3 regions of the Microbacterium sp. NPDC057659 genome follow, and region 3 is predicted to be linked to each of the others. Evidence: predicted binding sites of a transcription regulator. Region 3 holds the regulator's gene; each other region holds the start of a gene.
The links. Region 3 encodes LexA, which represses DNA repair genes until DNA is damaged. Its sites were predicted from a motif close to TCGAACANNTGTTCGA; they were not measured.
Positions count from the first base shown of each region.

Region 1: the regulator LexA is predicted to act here: its motif matches at 2,593-2,608, upstream of ACFVAE_RS16810 (DUF222 domain-containing protein).
Region 2: the regulator LexA is predicted to act here: its motif matches at 3,906-3,921, upstream of recA (recombinase RecA).

Region 1 is NZ_JBHVHU010000004.1:79,699-87,636, forward strand. It holds gene ACFVAE_RS16790 (thioredoxin domain-containing protein) at 1-324, shown strand, start outside; gene ACFVAE_RS16795 (hypothetical protein) at 411-1,325, shown strand; gene ACFVAE_RS16800 (GntR family transcriptional regulator) at 1,322-1,666, shown strand; gene ACFVAE_RS16805 (class I SAM-dependent methyltransferase) at 1,769-2,464, shown strand; gene ACFVAE_RS16810 (DUF222 domain-containing protein) at 2,639-4,087, shown strand; gene ACFVAE_RS16815 (hypothetical protein) at 4,295-4,735, opposite strand; gene ACFVAE_RS16820 (DUF808 domain-containing protein) at 4,837-5,763, shown strand; gene ACFVAE_RS16825 (hypothetical protein) at 5,754-5,972, opposite strand; gene ACFVAE_RS16830 (S41 family peptidase) at 5,976-7,325, opposite strand; gene ACFVAE_RS16835 (GNAT family N-acetyltransferase) at 7,333-7,779, opposite strand; gene ACFVAE_RS16840 (dolichyl-phosphate-mannose--protein mannosyltransferase) at 7,812-7,938, opposite strand, start outside.
Region 2 is NZ_JBHVHU010000001.1:794,770-802,707, forward strand. It holds gene ACFVAE_RS03860 (HlyD family efflux transporter periplasmic adaptor subunit) at 1-1,803, shown strand, start outside; gene ACFVAE_RS03865 (regulatory protein RecX) at 1,840-2,652, opposite strand; gene recA (recombinase RecA) at 2,655-3,707, opposite strand; gene ACFVAE_RS03875 (DUF3046 domain-containing protein) at 3,965-4,186, opposite strand; gene ACFVAE_RS03880 (helix-turn-helix domain-containing protein) at 4,193-4,501, opposite strand; gene ACFVAE_RS03885 (CinA family protein) at 4,661-5,143, opposite strand; gene pgsA (CDP-diacylglycerol--glycerol-3-phosphate 3-phosphatidyltransferase) at 5,140-5,718, opposite strand; gene ACFVAE_RS03895 (DNA translocase FtsK) at 5,735-7,938, opposite strand, start outside.
Region 3 is NZ_JBHVHU010000004.1:200,812-208,749, reverse strand. It holds gene ACFVAE_RS17455 (histidinol-phosphate transaminase) at 1-429, opposite strand, end outside; gene ACFVAE_RS17450 (LysM peptidoglycan-binding domain-containing protein) at 461-811, opposite strand; gene lexA (transcriptional repressor LexA) at 1,086-1,772, shown strand; gene ACFVAE_RS17440 (prolyl oligopeptidase family serine peptidase) at 1,871-3,727, shown strand; gene ACFVAE_RS17435 (fatty acyl-CoA synthetase) at 3,753-5,285, shown strand; gene smpB (SsrA-binding protein SmpB) at 5,294-5,770, opposite strand; gene ftsX (permease-like cell division protein FtsX) at 5,811-6,725, opposite strand; gene ftsE (cell division ATP-binding protein FtsE) at 6,722-7,723, opposite strand; gene ACFVAE_RS17415 (DUF2510 domain-containing protein) at 7,912-7,938, shown strand, end outside.

The DNA.
Region 1 (7,938 bases), 120 kb from region 3:
AGCGGACTGGTGGCGGGGCTCGCGGCGCGGGCTCTGGAGCATCCGTTCGGCTACGGCGCGCTGCTGCGCGTCGCCGCCGGACTGGTGTCGGCGCCGCGGCAGATCGTCGTGGTGGCCGGCTCCGACGCGCTCGCCGAGGCCGCGCGCCGGGCGGATGCCGACGTCGTCGCGATCGTCACGCCGACGCAGGCGCGCGCCTTCGCGGATGCCGGGTTCGAGCTGTTCTCCGAGAAGGACGCCGTGGAGGGCGTGGCGTACGACTGCCGCGACTTCGTGTGCAGGTTGCCGACCAGTGATCCGGGGGCGCTCGCTCCGGGGCGCTGAGGAGTGAGATCACGTGTGTATTGACAGATTGACACACGATGCGTCATCGTGTGTATCAACCGATCAGTACACGGAAGGGGGCTGCGATGGGCGGTCCGGGGACCATTCTCATCGTCATGGCGATCGCGATCATCGTTGCGATCGTGTGGCTGATCGTCCATCGCCGTGGGCGGGCCGAGCTTCCCGAGCGCATTGCGCCGGTCGTGGCGGCGGCGCGGCGCCGGGTGCTGTTCGCCGTGCTCACTGCCCTGCTCGTGTTCGTGATCGGAGCGGCCCTCGGCCTGATGCTGCCTGACCTGCTCGGGCTGCCGCTGGCGGTGACGCCCCTGGTCTCAGCGGCCGCAGGACTGCTGGTGTACGCGGCGACTCCACCGCGCGACGTCGAAGTGGACGCCGACGAGCCGCGCTCCGCCCGACTCGAGCATCGCTCCTGGCGGTCCTTCATCCCCCGCGGCTGGGTGCACGCGTGCATCGAGATCGTCGTGGTCTTCGTGGCAGTGGTCCTGTGCTGCGGCGTCACCGCCACGGACGACGAGCAAGGTCGGTCGCGGGCGATCGGCTTCACGGTCGGTGGCGAGGCTGCGGCGGGAACCCCGTACCCGGGCTGGTACTACGGTGTGCCGGCCCTGATCGGGCTCGCGCTGCTCGTCGCCGCGACGATCGTGGCGCTGCAGGGGATCGGGTCGACCGCGGTGTTCCCACGCCCGGAGGACGCGGAGAGCGACGCGCAATGGCGTCAGGCCTCGGCATCCGTCGTGCTCAAGCTGTCCATCGGCGCGGTCTTGCTCTCGCTCGGTGGCATCGCGTGGACGGCGGGTGCCTTGATGAGCGTCACGGCCTCGAGCGCCGGGGCGCCCGCGGTGTGGGTGGTCGTCGGCAACATGCTGCTCTGGGGAGGCATCGTCGCGTTGGTCCTCAGCGTCGTCAGTGCGACCCTTGCCGCCCTGACCGCGTTCACGGTCGGGGAGCGGATGTCGACCGCGCCGGAGTCGGTCCGGTGATCACGCTCGACCCGGCCGGTGCGGTCGCTCCCTTCGAGCAGATCCGATCGCAGCTCGCCGACGGCATCCGTTCCGGTGAACTGCCGGGCGGCCGCCGGCTGCCGTCGATCCGGCAGCTGGCGGGCGACCTTCGCGTCGCGGCCGGAACCGTCGCGAAGGCGTACGGGGCACTCGAGGAAGAGGGGCTGATCGAGACCAGCCGCGCGCGCGGCACGCGGGTGCGCGCCGGGCACGCCTACGACGACACGGTTCGGGACGCAGCGCAGGCATTCGTCGCGGCATCCGCGGGGCTGACTCTGGAACAGGCCCTCGGCGCGGTGCGCGCGGCATGGGACGTATGACGGGGCGGAGCGCTCGCGGAATGAGTGCCGCCGCACGCCCTGACCTGCCGAGCCAGCCGGAGCAGGAACGCCTCGATCGAGGCCCGTGTAGCGTGGGCGCACGTGGGCGACGACATCGAGCGGCTGATCGCGCGGACGCGCGCCTGGTTCGAGGCGCCGGAGCAGGTCTCGTTCTATGCGGCCGGGAATCGCGAGGGGCCGACCGAGCTCGAGTCGTCACTGCTCGAACGTCTGCGGCCGCGCGGATGGGACGTGCTGGATCTCGGCTGCGGGGCCGGGCGGCTGGCCGTCCCGATCGCGCTGCAGGGCAATCGGGTCACGGGCGTCGACGTCAGCTCGCCGCTGATCGGGGCTGCGCAGGATTTCGCACACGAACGTGGTGCAGATTCGGTGGAGTTCGACGTCGTGACCGGAACAGAGGTGTCATTTCCGCCGGCGTCGTTCGACCTCGTCCTCTCCGTCAAGCACTACTGCTACGTCCCGGGACGGGAGAGCCGACGCCGGCTGCTGAATGACGTCGCGGCGGTGCTTCGCCCGGGTGGACGTCTGCTCGTGACCAGCCACCTCGTGCCCACGGAGGGCGAGGCTCTCGAGAGCCTGCAGGATGACCCGGTCCATCACGCTGCGGCGGCAGAGTTCAGGGGACTCGAGCCGCTCGACACCTTCAGCGATGGACAGGGGTACGTGCACTGGTTCACCCGCGGCTCGCTCCTGGACGAGCTGTCCGCGTTCGGGCGGATCGACAGCGTCGAGGAGAGTGCTGACGGGACCCAGATCGGCGTCATCCTCAGGAGGTGACGGTCTGACGGCCTCGTCGTGGTGCCTGCCGGAGGTTCCGTGAGGAGGTCGCGTCATTGTCTTGTCGCGGGGTGTCTCCTGTGCGTGATGGCCGAAAAGTCGCTTCAACCTGGGGTTTAACGTTTGATGCGAAAAGATGTTCGAATGTCGGTGGCCGTCGGTTGAATAGGGGGTATGAACAGCGTCGTGGTGGACCGGTTGGTAACTCTGGAGGCAGAGCTCGCCGGTGTGCTCACGGACGCGTTCGAGGGAGAAGAGCTTCCTGATCTGCCGGATGCGGAGCTGATGCGTCTGCTGGATGTCGCGGGCCGGATCCAGCGGCGCGTGGACGGGGTGCTGGTAGAGGCGGCGGTGCAGGTGCGGGACCGGTCGGAGGGGCTTCGGGATGAGCGGCTGACGACCCGGCACGGATGCCAGCGGCCGGTCGACCTGCTCTCGATGGCGTGCCGGATCGACAGGGCTCACGCGGCGCGGATCGTCCGCGCCGCCGGATACGCGGCTCGGGCGAGGGGGATCACGGACGGGGCGTTCCTGCCCGCGAAGTACGACCGGCTGCGCGGCGCGCTGCTCGCGGGGGACGTCGGGCTGGGCGGCCTGGTGGCCGGGGCGGATTCGATCGAGCACTCTCGCACGAGGATCAGCGACGAGCAGCGGGTGGCAGCGGACCGGCTGGTCGCCGCCTACGCAAGCGGGGTCGTCCTGCACCCCGAGTCGGGTGCAGAGATCGGACGGGTGCCGGTCCCGTCGCCGGCGGAGGTGGGCGACTTCTCCCGGGCGGTGGTGACTGCGCTGGATCCGGACGGTGCCGAGCCGGATGACGAAGTCGCCTCGCGGAATCGGGGGATCAGATTCGGCAGACTCCGCGACGGTGTCTATCCGGTCTCCGGTGGACTGCTGCCCGAGGTGTACGCGCAGTGGTGCCGGCTCAACGACGCCCTGCTCAGCCCGCGGTCCGGTGCCGGAGTCTGCTTCGACGACCCCCTCGATTCCGCCGAGAACCCGAACGGGGGCAGTGACACGGGGGACGACCGCACCAGGGCGCAGAAGCTGCATGACGCGCTGGCGACGATCCTGACCGTCGCGGCCCGCGGCGGGGAACTGCCCGACCTGGGCGGCGCCGCGCCGACGCTCGTGGTCACGGTCACCGCGGCGGACTACGCCGCAGGTACCGGGTTCGCGCACGTGGACGGCGCTGATGCCGGTACGGTCCCGGTGCGGGTGGCCGCGCAGTCCGGGTGTGCGGGTGGCATCCAGAGGGTGATGTTCGATGGTCGAGGCCGCATCGTGTCGCTGAGCACCAGTGGGAGGGTCTTCAACGCATTGCAGCGGAGGGCGATCATCGCCCGCGACGGCGGGTGCGTGATCCCCGGCTGCACGATCCCCGCGACCTGGTGCGAGATCCACCACGTTCACGAGTACGCCCACGGCGGCCGCACGCACACCGACAACGGAGTCGCGCTGTGCTGGCATCATCACCGCACCCTGCACCTGTCGCACTGGCAGATCCGGTTCAGAGCAGGCATCCCCGAGATCCGCGGCCCCGCCTGGTGGGATCACCGCCGCGACTGGCACCCCACCGGCGGAGGCCGACGACACACCCTCACCAGCCGCGCGAGCCCCTGAACTCGGCAGGCAAGGTCCGCCATGCACTTGCTCACGGCGGAACGGCGCTCAGCGCGTCACGGATGACGTCGGGCTGCGACCTCGGTCGCAGCGGCCGACGTGGGCTCGTAGGCGGCGGCGAAGCTCACCGACAACCGCGCGCCGCCGTGCCGGCATCATCGGGCACGTCCAGCCGTGCGCGGCGAGGCTTCCCGTGCTGCCTCCTCGTCAGCGTTCGATCTTGACCTTCTTGACGACCGCCGCATCCGGCGCGCCCCCGACCGTGCACTCCACGATGCTCTCGACCTCGGCTCCGGCGGCGGAGGTCACCGTGCCGCCGAACTTCACGTACCAGGCATCCCCGACGATCCGCGATTCGAGCGGATCGAGCTTCGGACTGCCGTTCCACGTGTCGGGGTCGACCTCGGCCTGTGCTGCATCGTTGCACGCCGTGGTGGCCTCGCTGTAGGTCAGCCCGGAAGCCGTCTCGGTGAGCGCAGTCGCCGAGTCAGACGCCGTGCTCGTCGCGGTGGGTCTGACCACGGGTTCCGGTTTCGGACCGAAGGCCTGCGCGAGGGCGACGATCACGACCAGGACGACCGCCCCGAAGACGGGAACCGTCCACCAGGTCCGATACCAGGGCTTCAGCTGCTGAGGGTTCTGCGCCACCAGGCAACACTATGGCAACCGGTCTCAGCACAGACTCCGAGCACCTCACCCGGTAGTGTTCTCCGGGGCCGAATCGGCCGTCGAGAACACGGGGAGAACGCATGTCGGTTGGTCTGCTGGCGGTCGTCGACGACATCCTGAGCGCCGCGATGAAGGCATCCGCGAAAGCCGCGGGAGTCGTGATCGACGACGCCGCCGTCACGCCGCAGTACGTGCAGGGACTGACGCCGGCGCGCGAGCTTCCCGTCGTCGTGCGCATCGCGCTCGGGTCGCTCGGCAACAAGTTCCTCATCATCATCCCGGTGGCGCTCGTCCTCACGGCGTTCGCACCCGCAGTGCTGCCCTACCTGCTGATCGTCGGCGGTGTGTACCTCTGCTTCGAGGGCGCCGAGAAGGTGCTCGAGTGGTTCGGTTTCGGGCACGGCCACGAGGACGAGGGCGCGCGTGACGAGAAGCGCCTGGTCTGGGGTGCGATCCGCACCGACCTGATCCTCTCGACGGAGATCATGCTCATCTCGCTGGCCAGCCTCGACAAGGGGCTCGGCTTCTGGCAGACGCTCATGATCCTCGCCGTGATCGCCGTGGTCATGACGGCCGTCGTCTACGGGGCTGTCGCTCTGCTGGTGAAGATCGACGACATCGGCTTGAAGATGGCCAAGAACCCGGTGCGACGCGTGCGGCACACCGGAACCCGCATCGTGCGCTCGATGCCCGCCGTGTTCCGCGTGATCAGCGTGGTCGGCACCGTCGCCATGCTCTGGGTCGGCGGCCACCTCGTGATCGTCAACATCGGCGAGGTCGGGTTCCACCTGCCGGCCGACCTCTTGCACGGCGTCGAGGAGCTGCTCGCCCCTCTCGGCGGTTTCGTCGTCTGGCTCGGCGACACCGCGATCTCCGCCGTCGGCGGACTGGTCGTCGGTCTCATCATCGTCGGGATCGTGCTTGGCGTCGGCCGCCTCTTCGGCCGCCGTCCGAGCTTCGACGAGGGACACCACAAAGCGACCCCGGAAGAGGTCGCTCAGCGCTGATTGCGCGGATGCTGCCGGGCGGTGCGCTCGTTGCCCCGGCGGTAGTTCCCGGTCACCCGGGCCATCAGCAGCTGCGCATCCCCGCGCTCGACGTCGTCGAGGAACTGGGCGGCGCGCGCACCGCGCAGCACCGTCGCCGTCCTGCCGTGGTGCGTGATCACGACGTCGGCACCGCGGATGCTGTAGGAGAAGCCGTTCGGCGCGGGCATGTGTCAGCCCCTGCCTTCGTCTGGATGGATGCCGCGGAACTCCACAGGACGTCCGCGCCGGTCGTACGTGACGGCCGTGCTGACGGAGAGGTCGATCCCGGGGAGGATCGGGATCCGGCGGGGGCGACCCGAACCTCCTCCGGTCCGTGAGCCGGTGACCGTGACATGCTCCAGGCCCTGCAGACCGAGGATGAAGTCCTCGCTCGCCGAGTACGTCATCGCGTCGATCAGGATGTCCAGGGTGCCGGGCCAGCGTGATCTCGAGCTGGGCTCGGCCCACCGTTCTCGTCGCGGTCCCAGCCCTCCACGGCCGTCCGTGAAGGCGAAGGAGCCGATCGCCGTGCGCTCCCGCAGGAATCGGTCCCGCAGATCCGTGGCGAGCAGGATCGATCCGCCGGGGTTGCCCCGGAGGTCGAGGGTCAGGTGATCGGACACCTGTGCTCGCGAGAAGATGTCATCGAACGCCGCGTGCAGGTCGACGCGGGCATCGAAGGCGCGGACACGGACGCGGAGATCGCCGTCAGACCCGCGCGCGACCCGTACCGTGTCGTCCGCGGTCGGCGGCACCGCTGGTTCGACCCAGTCCGCCTCCTGCCCGAAAGGTCCACGCGCATGGAACGTGCGCTCCTCGCCCGTGAAGGCGAGCGCGCGCCGCGCGCGCACCTGCGACAGTTGCTGAGGCGAGGCACCTACCGTCCGGATGAAGTGCCCTGCGTGCTCGATCTCCACGGTCCACCCGGGGCGCACACCGACCAGCCACGCGGCGCTGTCGGCCGGCACCTCGCTCAGATGCACGCCGTCGGCGTCGAGCGAACCCCGATAGGGAGGGTTGAAGGACCCCGGCCCGCGAGCCTTGATGCCGGTGTGAGCGTCTCCGAGTTCCGCCAGCCATGCGGCGGCGAAGTCGGAGAAGTCGTCGACGGCAGGCGTCTCGCCGAGGTGCCGCGCGCAGATCGCGTCCCAGTCGAGACCGCGGAGAGAGAAGTACGGATAGGTGTTCCCGACCTCCTCGCGCACGAGCGCGGTGGCCTCCTCGGCGGAGGCCACCGGCTCGACGACGACCTCCTCGACGTCGCGACCGATCAGGCTGTGCACGGCGTTCAGCGTGGCGATGAACTCCGCCTCCGTCGCAGCGACCGAGACCAGCCGGCCGGGGGCATCCCAGCGCAGCCTCGGCGCGGCATCCGATGAGGGGTCGATCACCCAGGCATCCTCGCCAGCCTCCGCCGCGCGGAGCACCAGGCGTCGCCCGAGGACGGTCTCGAACTCCTCCTTCTCGTCGGCGATGAGGCGGCGCAGTCCTTCGCTCAGGGGGAGCGCGGAGAGATCGAGGACGAGGTCCGGTGCTGTCACGCCGGCCTCAGGTCGTCTTGATCTGGTACTGGATCATGCCCGAGCGCGTGGCGACGCGGTCGTAGAGCCCCCGCGCCGTCTCGTTCGTCTCAGCGGTGAGCCAGTAGACCTTGGCGGAGCCGTTCCGCTCGGCCCAGTCCCGCACGTGCTCGATCAGCAGGCGGCCGGCACCGGCGCCGCGAGCATCCGGTGCGACGAACAGGTCTTCGAGGTAGCAGTAGTCGGTCGTCGTCCACGTGGCGGGGTGCGCCAGCCAGTGCACGACACCGATCGCCCTGCCGTCGTCGTCGCGCGCCAGCACGCCATGGATACCGGATGCCGGGTCGACGAGGCGCGCGAACGTCGCAGTCGTCGTCTGCTCATCGAGCGTCGCCTCGTAGAAGGTCAGGTATCCGTTCCACAGCGCGAGCCACTCGTCGAAGTCGGCGGGCGTGATGGGGGCGATCGTCGTCATCCGACGAGGCTATCGGGCACAGACCCGATCGATCAGATCCAGCCCGGCATCCAGTTGTGCACGAGCCAGAACTCGTAGGGCACGCTCATGCCGGTCCACACCGGATAGAAGAACGCCGACAGCAGCGTCGCGACGACCAGGAACACGACCACGGTGCGC
Region 2 (7,938 bases), on a different contig from region 3:
ACGGCCGTCACCGCGAAGGCGGACGTCACCGAGGCGCTCGACCTCTCCGGCCAGCTCGCGTCCGCGAAGAGCGCCGACGCATCGTTCCAAGTGGCGGGCACCGTCGCGTCCGTCACCGTCTCCCTCGGCGATGAGGTGACAGCAGGTCAGGCGCTCGCCGCTCTCGACACCGGGGATCTGTCGGATGCCGTGACCAAGGCCGAGGACACCGTCGCATCCGCTCAGCAGACGCTCGAAGACGATCTGGACGCCCAGTCGAACGGCGCTTCCTCGTCATCAGCCTCGGGCAACTCCTCCGGTTCGCCGGCGCTGCCGTCGACCGGCGGCTCCCCGCAGAAGAATCCGGGCGGATCGACCCCGGGCGGATCCACCCCGGGCGGATCCACCCCGGGCGGATCCACGCCAGGCGGATCCACGCCAGGCGAATCCACGCCAGGCGAATCCACGCCAGGTGGTGACAACGGACCCGGCGACAACGGATCCGGCTCCTCGAACGACGAAGCGACGAAGGCGGCGATCGCCGCCGTCACCACCGCTCAGCAGAAGCTGCTCGAGAAGTACGGGCAGTCCGTGTCCGCCGGCGAGGCGTCCCGTGCGGCGCTGACGTCGGCGCAACAGGTGTGCGCACCATTCCTGGACGCGAAGCTGGAGGTGCCCGCAGAGAACGGCAGCGCGGACGGCGGTGACGCCGCAGCGCTCGACGAGGCCGCGATAGCGGCGCTTCAGACCGCGCTGAAGGACGCCCAGGGCCAGCTCACGAACTGCCAGGACGCGGTCTCGGCGACGCAGTCGGCGCAGCAGACCACCGAAACCGCCAACGGTGCCGTGTCAGATGCCGCGAAGGACCTGAACGACGCGGTCACGGCCTTGCAGGAGCAGCTCTCGGCCTCTGACGGGTCCGGCACGGACTCCACGGACGGCGAATCGTCGCAGACCGGGACGACTGCCGGCACCAGCGCGTTCAGCTCGACTCTCGTGATCCGCACGGCCGCTGTGACCAGCATGGCGACGCCGGACGGAATGACCGGCGGCTCGGGATCGTCCGGCACGATCACCGCGGAGAAGATCCTCGCCGATCAGGCGGCGATCGACGCAGCCGAAGCCCAACTGGCGATCGCGAAGCAGGACCTGGCGCTCGCGACGCTCACGAGCCCGATCGACGGCACGATCGTCTCGGTCGGGATGGTCCCCGGCGACACGGTGAGCGCCGGTTCGGACACCGCCGTGATCACGGTGCAGAGCGCAGGCGGCTACGTCGTCGAAGTCGGCGTCGGGCTCTCGAGGATCGGCAAGGTCGAGGTGGGACAGGATGCCAAGGTGGTGCTGCCGGCGTTCGGAGCGGAGTACGACGCCACAGTCGCGTCGATCGGCGTGCTGAACACGTCGTCGACCTCCACACCGTCGTACACGGTGACTCTGGCTGTGGATGCCGGCGACGACACGCCGCGCATCGGTGCGACCGCAACGGCGACCGTGCAGCTCGCCGCAGCGAAGGACGTGCTCACGGTGCCCACATCGGCGGTGACTCGCTCCGGCTCCGCTGCGACCGTCGACGTCCTGATTGACGGTGCTGTGAAGAAGACAGCCGTCACTCTCGGCGCGGTCGGTGCGGAACGCACCGAGATCGCCAAGGGGCTCAGCGCCGGCGACGTCGTCGTGCTCGCCGACCTCGACCAGGCGATCACATCGGATGACACTTCGACCAGCACGCGTCTCGGTTCGGGCCGGTTCTCCTCGGGTGACTTCCCCTCTCCCGGGTCAGGCTCCGGAGGCGGCGACTTCCCGGCGCCTCCGGGAAGCTGATCCGCCCGACCGAGTGAGCCGAGGTCGTTCCTCGGCTCACTCGGATTCGATGAAGCGAACCCTTGAGGCGGAACCGGTCGAGGATGCCTCGCGCAGCGCGGTCTTCGCCGCATTCATCGCGACGGAGCCGCCGTAGCCGCGGCGCGACAGCTGACCGACCAGCCGCCGCAGCGCGGCATCCGGGTCGAGCCTGGTCATGCTGCGCGCTTTGGTCCTGGCGTACTCGAGCGCCCGCTCAGCATCGTCGTCGGGCAGCTCGGAGAGAGCCTCGTCGACGATGTCGCGCGGGATGCCCCGCTGCGCGAGCGCGCGGGAAAGCGCAACGCGACCCTGCCCCTTGCGCTCGACCCCGGAGATGACGAGATGACCGGCGAGCGCGCGATCGTCGAGGTACTTGCGACGCTCGAAGTCGTCGATCACCTGGTCGATCTGGTCGCCGGCGAGCCCGGCGGTCCGCAGGACGGTGCGCGCCTCTGACACCGACATCGCATGGCTGCGGAGCTTGCGCACGAGGGTCTCCTCAGCGGTGGAGCGCAGCCGATCAGGGTCGGGCGCGCTCTCGTCGTCGTCAGGAGCGTCCCCGTCGTGCGCGGGACGGAGCGCGCGCAGGCGAGGCACCGCGGCCGGCTCCTCGTCGCTCTGCGCGCGTGCGCCGTAGGCGGGATGCCGGGCACCGGGGGCGGCAGGGCGCTCGGCCTCGCCGTCGTCCCAGGTGGAGCGCCAGAGCCCGTCGTCACCGGTGCGCCGAGGAACGCTGTCGCTGCTCTTGCTCTGCCCCATGCCGCCGAACAGCGGGATCACAGGGGCGAGCCGATCGTCGTCGCGCTCGCCCCCGCTGTTGTCCGTCATGATCAGGCCGGGCGGCGCTGAGCCAGTTCGTCGGCCACGGGCTCGGCCGGAGCGGCAGCGCCGCCGATGCCGAGCTTCTGCTTGATCTGCGTCTCGATCGCCAGGGCGATGTCATCGTTCTTGATCAGGAAGTTGCGGGCGTTCTCCTTGCCCTGCCCGAGCTGGTCGCCGTCGTAGGTGTACCAGGATCCGGACTTCTTGACGATGCCGTGCTCGACGCCGAAGTCGATCAGGCTGCCTTCGCGCGAGATGCCGACGCCGTACAGGATGTCGAACTCAGCCTGCTTGAACGGCGGCGCCATCTTGTTCTTCACGACCTTGACGCGAGTGCGGTTTCCGACGGCGTCTGAGCCGTCCTTCAGCGTCTCGATGCGCCGGATGTCGAGACGCACCGATGCGTAGAACTTCAGCGCCTTACCACCGGCGGTGGTCTCGGGCGAGCCGAAGAACACACCGATCTTCTCGCGCAGCTGGTTGATGAAGATCGCGGTGGTCTTGGTCTGGTTCAGCCCACCGGTCAGCTTGCGGAGTGCCTGCGACATCAGGCGGGCCTGCAGACCGACGTGCGAGTCGCCCATCTCGCCCTCGATCTCAGCGCGCGGCACCAGGGCCGCGACGGAGTCGATGACGACCAGGTCGATCGCGCCGGAGCGGATCAGCATGTCGGCGATCTCGAGCGCCTGCTCGCCCGTGTCGGGCTGCGAGACCAGCAGCTGATCGATGTCGACGCCGAGCTTCTTCGCGTACTCGGGGTCGAGGGCGTGCTCTGCGTCGATGAACGCGGCGATGCCGCCGGCGCGCTGGGCGTTGGCGATCGCGTGCAGGGTCAACGTGGTCTTACCCGAGGACTCCGGGCCGTAGATCTCGATGATGCGGCCGCGCGGCAGTCCCCCGATGCCGAGGGCGACGTCCAGCGCGATCGATCCGGTCGGGATGACCTCGACCGGTGCGCGCTCGTCGCTGCCCAGTCGCATGACCGAGCCCTTTCCGAACTGACGGTCGATCTGGGAGAGGGCGGATTCCAGGGCCTTCTCGCGGTCTGCGGGTGAGGGCATGACGTGCTCCTTCGTACTCGAGTTCTGCCGCCTGTAGGCTGTCGCGCCCGGCCCCGGCGGGGCTGGATCTGAGACAAGGCGTATGGCGTCAGGCCATGTCTTTCACCGTAGGAGGGGCCACCGACATCGCGTCGGCGATACCGCCTCCTGTGGGAAGATTCCGGCCGGAATCCATCTGTGCAGAACAATACGCTTCTATCGAACACTTCTTCGACGACACGCCGTCCTGGTATCGATCAGAAGTGCGGATGAATCCGTCAGCGTTTGCCCGGCTCCAGGCGCCCCACGCCGTAGCGACGGCTTGCCGGAACATCGGCCTCTTCACAGAGCGCGAGCCAGATCTCTCGCGGCGGCACTCCGGCGTCCAGCGCTTCGACCGCTGTGCGGCCGAGGCTGCCGAGGACGAGATCCTGGGTCAGCGTCGTGGCGCGCGTGCCGAACTCGTCGTCGACGGCGCGCAGGAACTCACTGCGTCGCATCCGTGATCAGCGCAGCGAGAGTTCGGGCTCGACCGAGGCGACCAGGTCGTCAGGAACCACGTCGGGGAAGACCTGCAGGCCCTCCAGCACCGAGATGCGGTCGCCGACCTCACGCATGATCGTCGAGATGGGGACGTCGAGGGCTTCGGCGACCGAGGCGAGGATCTCGCTGGACGCCTCCTTCTGTCCGCGCTCGACCTCACTGAGGTAGCCGAGGGCGACGGATGCCTTTCCCGCGACCTGCCGGAGGGTGCGCCCCTTCTGCAGGCGGAAGTCCCTCAGCACATCGCCGATCTCCTGTCGTACAAGGATCATCGGAACCTCCCCTCCATCGTCTCCGCCGGCTCGTGCGCCGAGCGGATCGCCAGTCTAACCCCACCTGGCGTCATCAAATCTACTGTTTCTCTCTGTGGTTCAGTTGTGAGCGTTCGCTGCGTCATCAGCACATCAGGGAGAACCGGCGCCGCGCCGCGGCTATTCCCGGACCAGTTCGAGCGCCGCCGCGATCGCTGCGTCCACGCTGCTTCGGCGCACCTGCGCTCGGTCGCCGTCGAACACGAACGATCGCACGCTCTGCGCGACCGGGGTCACGATGCCGATGTGCACGGTGCCGACCGGCTGTCCGTCCGGCGAGTCGGGACCGGCGATGCCCGTGGTGCTGATGCCGACGTCAGCCGGACGCCCGGCGACCTGGACGGCGCGTCGCACGCCGGAGGCCATCTGGACGGCCACCTCGGGATGCACGGGTCCGTACGCGTCGAGCAGCGTCTGGTCGACCCCGAGCAGGCTGTGCTTGACCGGAGTCGCATAGGCGACGACCGCGCCCAGAAGTGCGTTCGAAGCTCCGGGCACGGAGACCAGCTCGGCGGACAGCGCTCCCCCGGTCAACGACTCGGCGACACCGAGAGTCCAGCCACGACGACGCAGCGCGTCGATCAGTTCGGCGGCGTCGCTCATCGCCGTGCCGTGCGAGATCCGCGCACCTGCGCGACGATGTAGTCCACGCCGCTCGCCACCGTGAGCACCAGAGCGGTGATCATCAGCGTCTGCGTGACGACGATCCATGCCGGCATCCCGACCAGCACGTGCAGCGGCAGCAGCGCCCAACTCAGCGCGACGCCCTGCACGACCGTCTTGATCTTTCCCATCCACGCCGCCGCGACGACGTGCTCGCTCCTGATCATGAGCCGGTGCACGGTGATGCCCCACTCGCGGATCAGGATGATGACGACGATCCACCACGGCACCTCCGCGAGGATCGCCAGGCCGATGAAACCCGCGCCGGTGAGCAGCTTGTCGGCGATCGGGTCCCAGAGCTTGCCGAAGTCGCTGACGATGTCGTACTTCCGAGCCAGGTAGCCGTCGACCCAGTCGGTGGAGATGGCGGCGACGAAGAGGATCGCCGCGACCCAGCGCAGCACCGGCTGGATCTCGCCGTAGCTGCCGCCCATGAGCAGCAGTACGAAGAACACCACCGCGAGCGGGATGCGGGCGATGGTGATCGCGTTGGGAAGCTGTCGGGGAATCGCCACGAACCGATCCTATCGATCAGTCTCGCCCGGTCAGCCCCCAGGCGTCCTCGTCGCCGTCACTCTCGACGACCGGCAGCCCGTCGTACTGCGCCTCGATGGGATCGGTCGGATACGGGTCCGCGGCTTCCGCCGCCGCAGCCGGAGGCGCGGCCTGCGGAGCAGGCGCTGCCGGGGCCGGCGTCGGTGCGGGCGCCCCGCGCAGCCGAGCGATCACCTCGGGCAGCTGCTCGCCCGTGACCAGCACGTCGCGGGCTTTCGACCCCTCGGAGGGGCCGACGATCTCACGTGACTCCAGCAGGTCCATCAGGCGGCCGGCCTTGGCGAAACCGACGCGCAGCTTGCGCTGCAGCATGGAGGTCGAGCCGAACTGCGAGGTGACGATGAGCTCGGCCGCCGCGAGCAGCAGCTCGAGGTCGTCGCCGATGTCCTCGTCGACCTCCTTCTTCGCCGTCGCTGCACCCTCCTGCACGTCCGGACGGTACTCCGGTCGGGCCTGGCCGGTGACGTGCTTGACGACCGCGTCGATCTCGCTCTCCTGCACCCAGGCGCCCTGCAGCCGGAACGGCTTGGACGAGCCCATGGGCGAGAACAGGGCATCGCCCTGACCGATCAGCTTGTCAGCACCGGGGCTGTCCAGGATCACGCGACTGTCGGTGACGCTGGTCACGGCGAACGCCAGACGCGAGGGCACGTTGGCCTTGATCAGACCGGTGACGACGTCGACGCTGGGGCGCTGCGTCGCCAGCACGAGGTGGATGCCCGAGGCTCGTGCGAGCTGCGTGATGCGGACGATCGAGTCCTCGACGTCGCGCGGGGCGACCATCATCAGGTCGGCGAGCTCGTCGACCACGACCAGCAGGTACGGGTACGGCTTGAGCACGCGCTCACTGCCGGCGGGGACCTCGACCTCGCCGGCGCGCACGGCGCGGTTGAAATCGTCGATGTGACGGAATCCGAACGACGCGAGGTCGTCGTACCGCATGTCCATCTCCTTCACGACCCACTGCAGCGCCTCCGCAGCCTTCTTCGGGTTCGTGATGATGGGCGTGATCAGGTGCGGGACTCCGGTGTAGCTGGTGAGCTCCACACGCTTCGGGTCGATGAGCACCATGCGCACGTCGGCAGGACGCGCCCGCATCAGCAGGCTGGTGATCATCGAGTTCACGAAGCTGGACTTACCGGAGCCGGTGGAACCGGCCACCAGCAGGTGCGGCATCTTCGCAAGGTTGGCGACGACGAAGTTGCCCCCGACGTCCTTGCCGACACCGATCGTCAGCGGATGAGTGCTCTTCTGAGCCGCAGGCGAGCGCAGCACATCACCGAGCGAGACCGTCTCACGGTCGGTGTTCGGGATCTCGATGCCGATCGCACTCTTGCCGGGGATCGGCGACAGGATGCGCACGTCGTTCGAAGCCACCGCGTACGCGAAGTTGTTGCTCAGCTGCAGGATCTTCTCGACCTTGACGCCGTGGCCGACCTCGACCTCGTACTGCGTGACCGTGGGGCCACGAGAGAAGCCGGTGACCTTCGCGTCGACGTTGAACTGCGTGAGCACGTTCGTGATCTGCTGCACGATGCGGTCGTTGGCCTCCGAGCGCGCCACCGAGGGCGGCCCCTCCGCGAGCACGGCCGCGGGAGGCAGCACATACGGTGCGGCGGGCGGCTGCGGACCGTTCTGGCCGGGGCCCGCGGTGCCGAAGCCGTCGAAGCCGGGCAGCTCCCCCGTCGTGCCGGAGTCGTCCAGCAGCGCGGTGGCGCTGTTCTGCTCGTCGAGCAGCTGAGTCAGGGCGCTGACGTCGGTGAGCACCTCGGTCGCGGCATCCGACGGGTCGTCGACGATGACGGCCTGATCGTAGGCGGCCTTGGCGGTCGGCTCGTCGAGCAGCTTGGTGATGGCCTTGGAGTCGACGCCGTCGTCGGGGTCCTCCTCGCGGCCGGTCTTGTTGCGCCGCCACCACGGCAGCACGCCGTCGTCCTCATCGGGCGTCTGCTCGGAGGCATCCGCCGTCTTCTCCACCTTCTCGCGGCGCTCCGCGCCGAACATCCACGCATACAGGTCGCCGAGGCGCTCGCCGATGCGGTTCGGCGGTGTCTTGGTGATGATCAGCAGACTCAGCGCGATGAGGAGTCCCAGCACGATGTACGCGAAGACCTGGCCGAGGAACAGCAGCGGCTGACCGATCATCCAGCCGAACAGTCCGCCCGCCTCGCTGAGCGCGG
Region 3 (7,938 bases):
GTCGATCCGGTAGTCGTCGCCACGCGTGCCGGCGATCCACCTCGCTCCGGTGCCCTGCGCGAGCAGGGGGTACATCGAGTACGTCGGAGCGAACCCGAAGGCCGTGCGGCCGGGGCCGGCGAAGGCCTGCAGAATGTGCTGCAACACCTCGTTGGACCCGTTGCCCGCCCAGATCTGATCCGGACGCAGACCGTGGCCGAGATAGTTCGCGAAGCCCTCGCGCAGCCGCGTGAACTCCCGGTCCGGATAGCGGTTCACCTCGCGCAGCGCCGCGGCGACGTCCTCGAGGATCTGGGCCGCCACATCATCCGGAACCGGATGGGTGTTCTCGTTGACGTTCAGCGCGACCGGCAGCGGCGCCTGCGGCGCGCCGTACGGTGTGAGTCCGCGCAGATCATCGCGGAGGGGCAGCTCGTCGAGTGAGGTCACCCGTCAATCGTATGGCGGGTGCCACCCTGGTTCAGTCCGTGTAACGTGCGGGAATCGCGATCTCCTGGCCGACCTGCAGGACGCCGCCGTGCAGGTTGTTCAGACTGTTGATCTCGTCGACGACGTCACGCGGATCAGCGCCGGGAGCCACCTCGCCCGCGATGGACCAGAGTGTGTCGCCCGGCATGACCATGACCGTCTCGAAGTCGACGGGGGCCGTGCGCTCGCCCGACGCGAGCGCGGAACCGCCGGCGATGCCCGCGTAGGCGATGCCGATGGCGACGGGGGTGGCGACGAGAGCGCTCAGCACCCGGCGTCCGCGCCGCGTCATGCGCAGGCGGGTGCCGATGACTGCAGTGGGGGCGATGCCGATGGTGCTCATGTCGTGCTCCTCGTCAGATGGAATCAGCTTTCGCATCCGCCGCTCGGCCGGGAACGGCGGATGCGAAGCTGTGTTCCGAACTTATCTTCGATATCGAATACTTGTCAAGCGTTCTTCGAAATCCGCGACCCTCGTTCACCGACACGCTCGAACAGATCTTCCGATTCCGGCGACTTCTCGGATACGGTTTCGATAACGACACCCCATCACGGACCACCGACATTCGAATCGGCTGCTCTCGGAGCACGGTGGGCCGGCGCACGAAGGAGCACCGATGAGCGACATCGCAGGCAACGCATCCGAGGCGCCGCGCACCCGCCGGCGCAAGAGCCTGAGCGCGAAGCAGATGGCGATCCTGGAGGTCATCCAGACCTCGATCGCCACTTACGGGTATCCGCCGAGCATGCGCGAGATCGGTGACGCGGTGGGGCTGAAGTCGCTGTCCAGCGTCACCCACCAGCTCGGCCAGCTCGAGCTCAGCGGCTATCTGCGCCGCGATCCCGGCAAGACCCGTGCCATGGAGGTGCTGATCGATCTGCCGGGAGCCAGCACCGAGAACCCCGCCGACGCCGTCCCGCCGGTGGGCGACGCAGCACTGGTGCCCCTGGTCGGCCAGATCGCCGCCGGTGTCCCGATCACCGCCGAGCAGCAGGTGGAGGAGATCTTCCCCCTGCCCCGGCAACTGGTCGGCAAGGGCGAGCTGTTCATGCTGAAGGTGCAGGGGGAGTCGATGATCGACGCCGCCATCTGCGACGGCGACTGGGTCGTGGTCCGCTCGCAGAGCACCGCCGAGAACGGTGAGATCGTCGCGGCGATGCTCGACGGCGAGGCCACAGTGAAGACCTTCCGGCAGCGCGACGGCCACACCTGGCTGCTGCCGCGCAACTCCTCCTTCGAGCCGATCCTCGGCGACGATGCCGTCGTCCTCGGCAAGATCGTCGCCGTTCTCCGCGCGGTCTGACCGCCTTACTGCACCTACGACCAAGGCACTCCCTGATCCAGGGAGTGCCTTCGTCGTTCCGTGTGACTCCGTATGTCGCAGAGCCGTACCCTCGAGACATGGCATCCGCATACGGCACCTGGCACTCCCCTTTCGACGCCGCGAGCATGGCGGCCGCGACGCCGCGGATCGACGGCGCACGATTCGTCGGTGATGAGATCTGGTGGGGCGAGTCGGTGCCCGCCGAGGGCGGCCGCATCGCGGTGCGCAGCTCGACCGGCGCCGAGATCCTGCCGTCACCCTGGAACGCGCGCTCTCGCGTGCACGAGTACGGAGGCGGAGCGTGGACGACAGACGCCGCCGGCACCCTGTACTTCGTCGAAGGCGGCGACCAGCGTGTGTACCGGATGCCGCGGGGCGGATCGCCCCAGCCGATCACCGAGGCCGGCCCCCAGTACGGCGGTCTGTCGGTGCAGCACGGGCGCCTGCTCGCGGTGCGCGAGGACCTGCGCCCCGAACGGCACGTCCGGGCGATCGTGGAGATCCCCACCGACGGCTCCGCCGCCGACAACGATGACGCCGCGCGCGTCTTCGTGTCGACGAGCGGTTTCGTCGCGCATCCCGCGCTCTCCCCCGACGGCACCCGCATCGCCTGGGTGCAGTGGAGCACGGAGCGGATGCCATGGGAGCAGTGTCTCCTGCACCTCGCGGCCATCGGCACCGATGAACTCGCCACCATCGGCACCGGCGCCGCACTGCAGCCGGAGTGGGTGACGGACACCGAGCTGCTGTTCCTGGACGACCCGAAGGGGCGCTGGAACCTCGAACGCGTCGAGCTGGACGGCCTGCACGTCGCCTCGCGGACCGCGTACCCGATCGACGCCGACACGGGCGGCGGTCTGTGGGTGCTCGGCAACCGGTGGTACCGCCCTCTGGGCGACAGCCGGATCGCGGCAGTGCGCACGAACGGGGCGGACGAGCTCGTCCTGATCGAGCGCGACGGAACAAGCACGCACCTGTCGCTGCCGGTGACGGCCGAGGCCAGCATCGACGATGCCTCCGGCGGACGCATCCTGGTGTCCGGCACCGGAGCGACCGTCGATCGCGGGCTGTGGGTGCTGGACACCGTCACCGGCCAGGCGTTCGCGGTTCGCGGCGGCGCCCCGGTCGACCGGAACTGGGTGGCGGCGCCGCGACCGGTGACCTTCGACGGGCCGCACGGACCCGTGCACGCGTTCGACTATCCGCCGACGCACCCGGATGCCGTGGCCGCCGACGGCGAGCTTCCGCCGTACATCGTCATGGTGCACGGCGGGCCGACCGCCCACGTCGGCGGGGCGGCATCCACCGCCTACACATACTGGACCAGCCGCGGCATCGGCGTCCTCGACGTGAACTACGGCGGCTCCACCGGGTACGGCCGCGCCTATCGGGAGCGCCTGGACGGGCAGTGGGGCGTGGCCGACGTGGACGATGTGATCGCGGCAGCGCGCGGCCTCGTGGCATCCGGCGCGGCCGACCCGGACCGCATCGCCATCCGCGGCGGCTCGGCGGGCGGCTGGACGGTTCTCTGCGCGCTCGTGCGGGGCGGCGCATTCAGCGCCGGGATCAGCCGGTACGGCGTCGCCGATCTGCGAATGCTGGCGTCGGACACCCACGACTTCGAGAAGCACTACCTGACGGGGCTGGTCGGACCGCTGCCCGAGGCGGAGCAGACCTACATCGAGAGATCGCCGCTCACCCACGCCGATCGCATCGACGTACCGGTGCTGCTCCTGCAGGGCGCGGACGACAGGGTCGTGCCACCGAACCAGTCCGAGGCGATCCGCGACGCCCTTGCCGCACGCGGCATCCCGCACGAGTACGTGCTGTTCTCCGGAGAGGGACACGGCTTCCGGCGTGCCGAGAACATCATCGCCGCGTTCGAGGCCGAGTTGGCCTTCCTGGGCAGGACCTTCGGCTTCACACCGGCGTGACGACGGCTGGGATAGCGTGAGCGTCATGACGACGACGTCCGCATTCCAACCCTGGCGCAGCAACACCGTCGACGCGGTGCTCCGGCGCAGCAGTTCGCGTGAGCCGCACGCGCTCGCCCTCCGGTTCGAGGACCGCGACTGGACCTACCGGGAGCTCGATGACGCGGTGAGCCGCGCTGCCGCCGAACTGCGCGAATGGGGCCTCTCCGCCGGCGAGCGGGTGGTCACCTACGGGACGAACTCCGACGCCTACGTCATCGCGTTCCTCGCGATCGCCAGGGCCGGCCTCGTGCACGTGCCTGTCAACTATGCGCTGCACGGCGCGGAACTCGCCTACGTGATCGCGCAGTCGGGCGCACGGGCGGCGCTGGTCGATCCGCAGCTGCGGACGCACTTCGACGCGGTGCGCTCGGACACGGTGGTGGAGCGCGTGGCATCGCTGCGTGACACGGACGACTCGCTGCTGGCGAGGGCGACCTCCGGCGCGGTTCCTGAACTGCCGTCGGACATCGACGCCGAACGCCTCGTGCAGCTGCTGTACACATCGGGCACGACCTCACAGCCCAAGGGCGCGATGCTCACTCACGCGGCTCTCGTGGCCGAGTACTCGTCCGTGATCGTCGCCCTCGATCTGAGGGCGGATGACGCTCCGCTGATCTGCATGCCCCTGTACCACTCGGCGGCAATGCACGTGTTCATGCTCCCCTACCTCGCCATCGGCGCCACCGTGCGGCTGCTGCCCGCACCGGACATCCCGCGCATCCTGCGCACCGTCGCGGAGGAGCGCATCGGTTCGCTGTTCCTCGCTCCGACGGTCTGGGTGCCCCTGGCAGGCCACCCCGACCTCGATCACGCCGACCTCTCTTCACTCACCAAGGCGCAGTACGGCGCATCGATCATGCCCGTCACCGTGCTGAACCGACTGCGCGAGCGCTATCCCGCCCTGGGCTTCTACAACTGCTTCGGCCAATCGGAGATCGGTCCACTGGCGACCGTGCTGCGCCCCGAGGAGCATGCGGAGCGGCCCGCATCCGCGGGACGACCCATCCTGTTCGTGGAGACCCGTGTGGTCGACGAGAGCGGCGCGGAGGCGGCCGTCGGCGAGCCCGGTGAAGTGCTGTACCGCTCACCGCAGCTGGCGCAGGGCTACTGGGACAAGCCGGAGGAGACCGCCGAGGCGTTCCGCGACGGATGGTTCCACTCCGGCGACCTCGTCACGCGCGACGAGGCCGGATATCTGACCGTCGTCGACCGCATCAAGGATGCGATCAACACGGGCGGGATCATGGTGGCGTCCCGCGAGGTGGAGGATGCCGTGTACACGCATCCGGATGTCGCCGAGGTGGCGGTCATCGGCGTGTCGGACGAGCGCTGGATCGAGGCGATCGTGGCGTACGTGGTGCGCAGGCCGGAGACGTCGGTCACCGAAGCCGAGCTCATCGCGCACGTGAGGGACCGGCTGTCCTCCTTCAAGGTGCCCAAGGCCGTACGGTTCATCGACGAGCTGCCGCGGAACCAGAGCGGGAAGATCCTCAAGCGCGAACTGCGCGACGCCTGATCCGGCGCCTACTCGCCCATCCGGTTGCGCATGCGCATCGCGCGCTCGGCCTCGCGGTTGTCCTGACGCTCGCGCAGGGTCTGACGCTTGTCGAACTCGCGCTTGCCCTTCGCCAGCGCGATCTCGACCTTGGCCCGGCCGTCCGAGAAGTACAGCCGCAGCGGGATGAGCGTGTAGCCGCCCGCCGACACCGCGTGCTCGAGCCTGGCGATCTCCTCGCGGTGCAGCAGCAGCTTGCGGATGCGCTTGGATGCGTGGTTCGTCCAGTGGCCCTGGGAGTACTCCGGGATGTGCACGGCGTCGAGGTAGGCCTCGCCGCCCTTGATGAACGCGTAGCCGTCACTGAGGTTCGCGCGCCCCTGGCGCAGCGACTTCACCTCGGTGCCGGTGAGCACGAGGCCCGCCTCATACGACTTCTCGATGTTGTAGTCGTGGCGCGCGCGACGGTTGGTCGCGATGACCTTCTCACCGCGTTCCCTGGGCATGTTCTTCTCCTGACGACAGACAGCCCTCAAGCCTACAGGGTCAGGTGCGCAGCCAGCGCCGGATCGCGAAACCTGCGGACAGTGCCGCCAGCAGCACGCCGATGCCGATCAGCACGGGCACCACGAACACGGCATCCTGCATGCCCACCAGAGGACGCATGAACGGGACGCGCTCCGCGAGATACCCCTCGACGCCGAACTTCACTCCGGCGAGCACGGCGATGCCGGCCAGCACCGAGCCGATGAACGCCGAGAACACGCCCTCCAGCACGAACGGCGTCTGGATCGCCCTGTTCGACGCGCCGACCAGGCGCATGATGCCGATCTCCTTGCGCCGCGCATAGGCCGAGAGGCGGATGGTGGTGGCGATCAGCAGCACCGCGGCGATCAGCATCAGCACGGCGATGCCGACCGCGATGTAGGTGGCGACGGTGAGCGCGGAGAACAGCGGATCGAGCAGCTTGCGCTGATCATTGACCTCGTCGACGCCCGCCATGCCGCCGACCGCCTCGGTGATCACATCGGACTTCGAAGGGTCCTTGAGGGTCACGCGGAACGACTCGGACATCGCATCGACGCCGTAGACGTCGGCCTGCTCCTTGCCGAACTGGTCGACGAAGTCCTTGAACGCCTCTTCCTTCGTCTCGAAGCGCAGCTCGCTGATGAGCGGCTTGAGCGCGTCGCCCTCGAGCTGCGCCTTGACTGCGTCGACCTGGTCCTGGGTGGCGACGCCGTCGGCGCAGCCCTTGCTGGTCGACAGCGGCGAGCACAGGTAGACCGTGACCTCGGCCCGTTCGCCCCAGAACGCCTTCATCGTGCTGATCTGCGTCTGCATGAGCATGGCGGCGCCGACGAAGGTCAGCGACACGAAGGTGACCAGGATGACCGAGATCACCATCGAGAGGTTGCGGCGGAGGCCGCCGAGGGCCTCCTTGAGAATGAGTCCGAAGTTCACGAGGTGGGTCCCACTTCCTCGTCGGTGCCGTCACCGAGTCCGAGCCGGTCCGCGACGCCGAGCTCGGCGACGTCGACGTCGACCTCGGGGAGGGGGATCGCGTGCGCCTGTGGTTCAGCCGCGGGTGGTTCATCAGCGGCCGGCGGCTCGGGCTCGGCCACCTGCGGCGGGAGCGGAACGGGCTCGGCATCGGCTGCATCCGGCACGATCACCGGCACCGCCTCGGTCTGCCGCTGCACCTCCTGCACCTTGGTGAGCGCGGCCGCCGCAGCGACTCCGCGCAGCGCCTCAGGGGTGAGCATCGGGATGTTCGAGGTGTCGCCATAGCCGCCGCTGCGCTCGTCGCGCACCATCACGCCGTCCTGCAGCTCGATGACGCGGCGCTGCATCTGGTCGACGAAGCCCGCCTCGTGCGTGGCCATGAGCACGGTGGTGCCGCCCGCATTGACTCGCGCGAGCAGCTGCATGATGCCCACCGACGTCGCGGGGTCGAGGTTTCCGGTCGGCTCGTCGGCGAGCAGGATCTGCGGCCGGTTCACCAGGGCTCGGGCGATCGCGACGCGCTGCTGCTCGCCGCCGGAGAGCTCGTGCGGCATCCGCTTCTCCTTGCCCTCCAGACCGACGAGCGCGAGCGCCTCGGGCACGGCCTGCTGGATGAACCCGCGAGAGGAGCCGATCACCTGCAGCGAGAAGGCGACGTTCTGGTAGACGGTCTTCGAAGGCAGCAGGCGGAAGTCCTGGAACACCGAACCGATGTTGCGCCGGAAGTACGGCACCTTGCGGTTGGCGAGCGAGCGCAGGTCGCGGCCCAGCACGGCGACACGGCCGGTGGTGGGCACGTCCTCGCGCAGGATGAGGCGGAGGCAGGTGGACTTCCCCGACCCCGAGGCTCCCACGAGGAAGACGAACTCGCCCCGCTCCACCTCGAAGTCGACCTCGTCCAGGGCGGGACGCTTGGTGCCGCGGTACCGTTTGGTGACGTTCTCGAATCGGATCATGGCCTTTCGAGCCTAAGCGGGCCACGGGCGCAGACCCTGAGCGACACTCCCCCGCGAGCCGACCGCCGCGCCGATGGGCAGCACTGCCCATGGCTCGCGGTCCGCGCGACTGATATACACGTACACGGGGGCGATCACGCCCATCACGGAGGATCGGCGCCGGAATCATCGGCGCGACGAGGAGCATCATGAGCATTCCCGCAGGTTGGTACGAC